One region of the Streptomyces sp. NPDC058239 genome, then DNA from elsewhere that is predicted to be linked to it. Evidence: riboswitches for the same ligand, from Rfam matches in the RefSeq annotation. Region 1 holds a riboswitch; the other holds the start of a gene.
What was found. A riboswitch is a leader RNA that binds a small molecule or an ion and turns the genes downstream of it on or off. The one in region 1 is predicted to bind cobalamin.

Region 2: linked by a shared signal. The riboswitch ahead of metE (5-methyltetrahydropteroyltriglutamate--homocysteine S-methyltransferase) and the one ahead of ACFVYE_RS26160 (ribonucleoside-diphosphate reductase subunit alpha) in region 1 are both predicted to bind cobalamin.

Annotation. Positions count from the first base shown of each region.
Region 1 is NZ_JBHVWS010000027.1:7,356-11,337, reverse strand. Features, by position in the region: gene ACFVYE_RS26165 (ribonucleotide-diphosphate reductase subunit beta) at 1-164, opposite strand, end outside; gene ACFVYE_RS26160 (ribonucleoside-diphosphate reductase subunit alpha) at 164-2,575, opposite strand; cobalamin riboswitch at 2,714-2,859, opposite strand; gene mctP (monocarboxylate uptake permease MctP) at 3,008-3,982, opposite strand, start outside.
Region 2 is NZ_JBHVWS010000016.1:140,637-144,618, forward strand. Features, by position in the region: gene metE (5-methyltetrahydropteroyltriglutamate--homocysteine S-methyltransferase) at 1-2,177, opposite strand, end outside; cobalamin riboswitch at 2,341-2,560, opposite strand; gene ACFVYE_RS19575 (histidine phosphatase family protein) at 2,619-3,212, opposite strand; adenosylcobalamin (AdoCbl) riboswitch at 3,335-3,427, shown strand; gene ACFVYE_RS19580 (CbtB-domain containing protein) at 3,473-3,688, shown strand; gene ACFVYE_RS19585 (CbtA family protein) at 3,717-3,982, shown strand, end outside.

The DNA of each region.
Region 1 (3,982 bases):
GACAGCTTGGCGAGGTCGGTCACGTCGGAGTGGAGGTCGACCTCCTCCACCGTCCAGGTGTTCTTGATCGCATCGCGGTAGCGCTCGTAGAAGTCCGGGTAGCGCATGGGCCGCAGCGTCAGTTCGAAGCCCGGGTCGAGCAGGTTCTTCTCGGTGTTGCTCATTACTGGCAGGCCTCGCAGGACTCGGGGTTTTCGAGGGAGCAGGCGATCGCGTCCGCGTCGGGAGCCGTCGCCTGCTGTACGGGAATGGGGACGGCGGCCGCGGCCTGGCCGGATGCCGCGCGGGCGATCCGGGTCGCCGGGCGCGAGCGCAGGTAGTACGTCGTCTTCAGCCCCTGCTTCCAGGCGTACGCGTACATCGAGGAGAGCTTGCCGATCGTCGGCGTCTCCATGAACAGGTTCAGCGACTGGCTCTGGTCGAGGAACGGCGTACGGGCCGCTGCCATGTCGATCAGACCGCGCTGCGGGATCTCCCACGCCGTGCGGTACAGCGCCCGCACATCCTCCGGGATCCAGGCGAAGCCCTGCACGGAGCCGCTCGCCTCGCGCAGTGCCTCACGGGTCCGCGCGTCCCACACGCCGAGCTGCTTCAGCTCATCCACCAGATATGCGTTGACCTGGAGGAACTCACCGCTGAGCGTCTCGCGCTTGAAGAGGTTGGAGACCTGCGGCTCGATGCACTCATACACACCTGCGATCGAGGCGATCGTCGCCGTCGGCGCGATGGCGAGCAGCAGCGAGTTGCGCATCCCGGTCTTCGCGACCCGGGCGCGCAGCGCGTCCCAGCGCTCCGGCCAGTTCAGCTCGGTGTCGTAGTGGTCGGGGTGCAGCACACCGCGCGCCGCACGCGTCTGCGACCACGCGGGCAGCGGGCCGGAGCGCTCGGCGAGCTCACAGGACGCCTCGTACGCCGCGAGCATGATCCGCTCGGAGATCTTCGTGGAGAGCGCGCGGGCCTCGGGGGAGTCGAACGGCAGCCGCAGCTGGAAGAAGACGTCCTGCAGACCCATCGCACCCAGGCCGACGGGGCGCCACTTCGCATTGGACCGGCCGGCCTGCTCGGTCGGGTAGAAGTTGATGTCGACGACCCGGTCGAGGAAGGTCACGGCGGTACGGACGGTCGCGTCCAGCCGCTCCCAGTCGATGCCACCGTCGGCGACGAACGCACCGAGGTTGACCGAACCCAGGTTGCAGACGGCCGTCTCGCCGTCATCGGTGACTTCGAGGATCTCGGTGCACAGATTCGACGAGTGGACGACGCGGCCCGGCTCGGCGGTCTGGTTCGCGGTCCGGTTGGAGGCGTCCTTGAACGTCATCCAGCCCTGGCCGGTCTGCGCGAGGGTACGCATCATCCGGCCGTACAACTCACGGGCCGGCATCGACTTGCGGGCCAGCCCCTTGGCCTCGGCGGCCCGGTACGCGGCGTCGAACTCGTCGCCCCACAGGTCGACCAGCTCGGGCACATCGGCCGGCGAGAACAGCGACCAGTCGCCGTCCGCGTCGACCCGGCGCATGAACTCGTCCGGGATCCAGTGCGCCAGGTTGAGGTTGTGCGTACGCCGCTGGTCCTCACCCGTGTTGTCGCGCAGCTCCAGGAACTCCTCGATGTCCGCGTGCCAGGTCTCCAGGTAGACGGCGGCGGCGCCCTTGCGCCGGCCGCCCTGGTTGACCGCGGCGACGGAGGCGTCGAGCGTCTTCAGGAACGGCACGATGCCGTTGGAGTGCCCGTTGGTGCCACGGATCAGCGAACCGCGGGCGCGGATGCGGGAGTACGAGAGACCGATGCCGCCCGCGTGCTTCGAGAGCCGCGCCACCTGGTGGTAGCGGTCGTAGATCGAGTCGAGCTCGTCGAGCGGGGAGTCCAGCAGATAGCAGGAGGACATCTGCGGGTGCCTGGTGCCGGAGTTGAACAGGGTCGGCGAGGACGGCAGATAGTCGAGCCGGCTCATCAGCCCGTACAGCGCCGCGACTTCGTCCAGGGCGCGCTTCGAGTTGTCCTCGGCGAGCCCGGCAGCGACCCGCAGCATGAAGTGCTGCGGCGTCTCGATGACCTGGCGGGTGTGCGGGTGACGCAGCAGATAGCGGCTGTGCAGGGTCCGCAGCCCGAAGTAACCGAAGCGGTCGTCGGCGCCGTCGGCGAGCGAACGCTCCACCAGCGCGTCGAGTGAGGCCGCGTGCAGCGCGACGAACTCGGCGGTGCGGTCCGCGATCAGACCCTCGCGGTGCCCGACGGCGACCGAGGCGGAGAAGGAGAGCGCGCCCTGGCCGGCAGCCTCGTCCGCGATGGTGCGGGTCAGCAGCCTGGCCGCGAGCCGGGAGTAGGCGGGGTCCTCGGAGATCAGCCCCGCGGCGGCCTCCGTTGCCAGCGAGCGCAACTCCGCCTCGTCCGACCGGGCGCTACGGCCGCGCAGCGCGGCGGCGGCGACGCGACCGGGGTCGGTGTCGGGCAGATCGACGGTGAGGTCGGTCAGGGTCCGCAGCAGTGCGGTCCCCGGTCCGTCGTGTGCGGTTCCCTCGGACTCGGCCGCTTCGGACAAGGCGACTGAAGCCGGATCGGCTGGCGCGATGGTCACGTGGTGCTCTCCCTCGCTCGGCTCGGGGCCGGCGGGGAACGGGGGCAGCCGGGCAGAGGCGGGCCCGCGTCGGGCAGCACTCGTCACGGCGTCCACCGGCCCATCCGCGAGGCCCGGACGTCTGGCATCCGGTTCGGTCGAGCCGGATGCGCTGTCGGCAGGTCCTCGGACTTACTTGAGGGTGCGCAAAAGCACACCGAATACACCGTTGCGGGACAGTTCCGGATTCGCACCGGATTTCCCTGCGACGACAGCGAGCACGAGCATACATGTGGGGGCCGCTGGATGGGACGGCCCCCACATGTTGTGTCGCGCAACAGAAGTCGAGCCGACGGGACAAGCCGTGCGATCCCCTGCCGGAGCAGACGGACGGCCCGCCACGCCCCGCTCAAGGGGGCGTGACGGGCCGTCGTCCGGCCGTGGGAGCGGTCGTCAGTGGCCGCCGCCCGGGGCCCCCGCCGTGGCCGGCGGGAGCTCTGCCCGGACGCCCGGGTCACCCGCGTCGGCCGTGTAGTCGGCCGGGGAGGTCTCGTCGATCCCGACGGGTGCCTTCACGGCGTTCAGGACGAAGGTGAGCACCACCGTCACCACCACGTTCAGCACGAACGCGGTCAGACCGATGTAGCCGATCTCACCGATGCCCGGGATCTCCTTGGACGACCCGCCGAAGTGCGCCTGGGTCGGGCTGGCGACCCCGTACGCGGCCACCGTCCCGTACACCATGCCGACCGCCCAGCCCGCGAGCAGTGCCCAGCGGTGGAACCAGCGGGTGAACAGGCCGCCGACCAGGGCCGGCATCGTCTGGAGGATCCAGATCCCGCCGAGCAGCTGGAAGTTGATCGCGACCGTCTTGTCCATGGTGAGGACGAAGGCGAGCGCGCCGACCTTCACCAGCAGCGACACCAGCTTGGAGACCTTGGTCTCCTGTTCCGGGGTCGCGTCCGGCTTCAGGAAGTCCTTGTAGATGTTGCGGGTGAAGAGGTTCGCCGCGGCGATCGACATGATCGCGGCGGGCACCAGGGCGCCGATGCCGATGGCGGCGAACGCGACCCCCGCGAACCAGTCGGGGAACATGGTCTCGAACAGCTGGGGGATGGCCAACTGCCCGTTGTCCACCTTGATCCCGGCGGCGATCGCCATGAAGCCGAGCAGCGCCAGCAGGCCCAGCATCAGCGAGTACAGCGGCAGGATCGTGGTGTTGCGCCGGATCACATTGCGGCTGCGGCTGGAGAGCGTCGCCGTGATCGAGTGCGGATACATGAAGAGCGCCAGCGCCGAGCCCAGCGCCAGTGTGGCGTAACCCCATTGGCCCGCCTCGCCCGGTGCGAGCGCGCCGCGCGGCTTGCCGGTTGCCTGGTTGGTCTGGGAGAACGCATCGCCGGCCTTGGCGAAGATGTCGTCGAAGCC
Region 2 (3,982 bases), on a different contig from region 1:
CCCTTGCGCAGCAGAGCCGCTGCCTCGTCGGCACTCGGCACCCGCGGGGAGTGGATGTCGTACACACCGGGACCGACCTCCCGCGGATAGCCCGCCGATGCCAGTTCGTCGGCCACCTGCATATGCGAGCGGGCCGCCTCCAGGCTGATCACATCGGCATCCAGGTCGTCGATGGCCCTGATGATGTCCCCGAACTCCGCGTAGCACATATGCGTATGGATCTGAGTTCGGGGACGTACGCCACTGGTGGCCAGCCGGAACGACTCGGTCGCCCACGCCAGATACCCGGCGCGATCGGCGGCCCGCAGCGGCAGCGTCTCGCGCAGGGCGGGCTCGTCCACCTGGATGACCGAACTTCCGGCCGACTCAAGGTCGTTCACCTCGTCCCGCAGCGCGAGGGCGACCTGGCGCGCGGTCTCGGCGAGCGGCTGGTCGTCACGGACGAAGGACCAGGCGAGCATGGTGACGGGACCTGTGAGCATGCCCTTGACCGGACGGGCGGTGAGCGACTGCGCGTACGTCGTCCAGCGCACCGTCATCGGCTCCGGCCGGGAGATGTCCCCGGCCAGGATCGGCGGCCGGACATACCGTGTGCCGTACGACTGGACCCAGCCGTGCTGAGTCGCGAGGTACCCGACGAGCTGCTCGGCGAAGTACTGCACCATGTCGTTGCGTTCGGGTTCGCCGTGCACCAGCACATCGACGCCCGCTTTCTCCTGGAACGCCAGCACCTCCTGGATCTCCGACTCGATGCGCTCGTCGTAGGTGGCGGTGTCGATGCGTCCGGCCCGCAGATCGGCGCGTGCGGTGCGCAGTCGGGCCGTCTGCGGGAACGAACCGATGGTGGTGGTCGGCAGCAACGGAAGCCGCAGACGGTCACGTTGGGCCGCTGCCCGTTGCGGATACGACGCTTCACGGTGCCCGTCGGACTCCGTGACGGCAGCGGCCCGGGCCCGTACCGCCGGGTCATGGGTGAGCGCAGAACCGGCCCGCGAGGCCAGATCGGCACGATTCGCGGCGAGTTCGGCGGCGATCGCGTCCGTACCCTGTGCGAGGCCCCGGGCCAGGGTGGCGATCTCGGCGGACTTCTGCCGGGCGAAGGCCAGCCAGCGGGCCACCTGCGGGTCGATGTCAGGCTCGGCGGTCGCGTCGAGGGGGACGTGCAGCAGGGAGCAGGAGGCCGCCACATCGACCTGGCCGGCGAGGCCGAGCAGGGTGCCGAGCGTGGTGAGGGACTGCTGGTAGTCGTTGATCCACACGTTGCGGCCGTCGACGACCCCGGCGACCAGCCGCCTGCCAGGCAGACCGCCGACTGCGGCGAGATCCCTCAGATTGGCGGCCGCCGGACCGGTGAAGTCGAGGGCGAGCCCGTCGACCGGCGCCTTTGCCAGCACGGCGAGGGCCGCACCGAGCCGGTCGAAGTAGGAGGCGACGAGGAGCTTCGGCCGGTCGGTGAGCGCGCCCAGGTCACGGTAGGCGCGGGCGGCGGCGTTCAGCTCGGCCGGGGTGCGGTCCTGCACCAGGGCGGGCTCGTCGAGCTGCACCCACCGGGCACCGGCGGCACGCAGATCGGCCAGCACCTCGGCGTACACCGGCAGCAGCCGGTCGAGCAGCGTCAGTGGCTCGAAGCCGGCGGTGACGCCCGGAGCGGGCTTGGCCAGCAGCAGATAGGTCACCGGACCGACGAGCACCGGGCGAGGGCTGAGCCCGAGCGCCCGCGCTTCCTCGAACTCCGCGACCTGCTTGGTGGAGTCGGCGGTGAAGACGGTGTCGGGACTGAGCTCCGGAACCAGATAGTGGTAGTTCGTGTCGAACCACTTGGTCATTTCGAGCGGCGCCACATCCTGCGTACCGCGCGCCATCGCGAAATAGCCGTCCAGCCCATTGGTTTCGACGGCTTCACGATGCCTGGCCGGTACGGCACCGACCATCACGCTGGTGTCCAGCACATGGTCGTAGTACGAGAAGTCGCCGGTCGGGACCTCGTGGATGCCGTCGTCTGCGAGCCGGCGCCAGTTGGTGCGGCGCAGGCCGGCGGCGGTCTCCCGGAGGGCGGCTGCGGAGACCCGGCCCTTCCAGTAACCCTCGACGGCCTTCTTCAGTTCGCGGTTGCTCCCCTGGCGGGGATATCCGTACACGGTGGCCCGGGCTGCCGCGGCTGCGGACTTGCTGGTCACGGAACTCTCCTTCGCGAGCGTGTGTCCTGATACGACCCCGGGACGGATCGAAGGCGCGAAGGGATGACGGACCGGGCGGAACCGCAGCGCCGTGGAGGCGCGCGTGCCCTGCCCGATATGTACGCCGACCCGCCCACGAGGTCACCGAGATCACCGAGCGCGTCCGACGCGCACGGGCAGTGGCAGGTCTTCGGACTCGCGGGCACTTCTCGCGTACGAGACACCTACTGGCCGTCGCTTCCCGGGCCCCGTATCGGGTCCAGTGCTTGATGACGGCGGTCGTTCCCACTCACCGCTGCGGGGCAGTCCCGGATTCCCACCGGGTTCCCTCTTGCGACGCGCCTGTCTGGCGGACAGGGCGAACCAGCTGCACCACCACAGTAGGCGCTGACCGGCGGTTCCGGCACGTCAGTTGTTCATACCGTGGGCCACGGGAGGACGTCAGTGCCCCGGAGCGGGGGACAGCGGCTGCCCACAGCGCAGGTTCCACCGTCCGGACCGGCCGCTGAGCCCGGTCAGCGTCAGAGGGGCGACGTCCAGCCGCCAGAACGCCCCCGTCGGCAGAGCGAGCGCCGATACGATCGCCGCCCGCACCACCGCAGGCTCGACGACCCCGAGCACACAGCCGCCCTCGTCGCCGTAGAGGGACTCCACGGACTCCAGCCAGCGGCCGACCCGGGCGCAGAACTCCAGCAACGGTTCGCCGCCGTGCGGAGCCGCCGAAGGATCGGTCATCCAGACCGACACCGCCTCCGGCTCGCTGCCGCTCACCTCCTCCAGCCGCTGCCCGCTCCACCGGCCCATGTCCCAGCCGCGGAGCGCGAGTTCGTGCTCGGCGTGCAACCCCAGCGCGTCGGCGGTCCGGGCGCACCGTTCGGACGGCCCGCAGACATACCGGTCGGCCGCAGGCACGGCTGCCGCAGCGGCCCTGGCCTGCCGGACCCCGACCGCGTCCAGCGGCGCATCGCCGTCGAAACGGGCTTCGCGCAGCGCGGCGTTGAGCGCCGGTGAGATCAACATCACCTTTATCGTCATGACCGGGTCAACTCCCTGAAGTCTGGCCCCTCAAGTGCACCCACCATGGCATCCGGGCCTTCCGGCCCCACCGACGGCACCATGGCCGCGCCTGCCCCCAGGCGGTATCGTCCGATGAGCATGACGAAGTGTGACGGAAGTCCGGTGAGAATCCGGCACGGTCGCGCCACTGTGAACCCGTACCCGTACGGGAAGTCAGACCCAGCACCTTCGTCTCAGGCACCACGAACGGGACGCGTGTTCCCTCAGGAGGTTCTGCCATGGCACAGACTGCTGCCCCCGCCACCGCCGTACCGGCGATCACCCCCATCTCCCTGAAGGCCATTGCCCCTTGGGCGGTCTTCTTCGGCATCCTCATGCTCGTACTGCTGTACTTCGTCGGCGCCGAGCAGGGCGCCACCGCGGTCATCTCCGGCGAAGGTGTTCACGAGTGGGTCCACGACGGCCGCCACCTCCTCGGTTTCCCCTGCCACTGACGTACCGTCCGATCCAGGGGAAATCCTCATGAACTCCATATCTGTCAGAGCCCTGCTCGTCCGCGGCATGCTGGCCGGCCTCGCCGCGGGCGCGCTCGCTCTGGTCGTCGCCTACTTCCTCGGCGAGTCCCGGGTGGACGCGGCCATCGCTCTCGAAGAGGCGCACAGCCATGACCACGGCGGCGGCGAGGAACTCGTCAGCCGCACCATGCAGTCCACCGCCGGCCTTGCCACCGGTGTGCTCGTCTTCGGTGTGGCGATCGGCGGCATCGCCGCCCTCGTCTTCTGTTACGC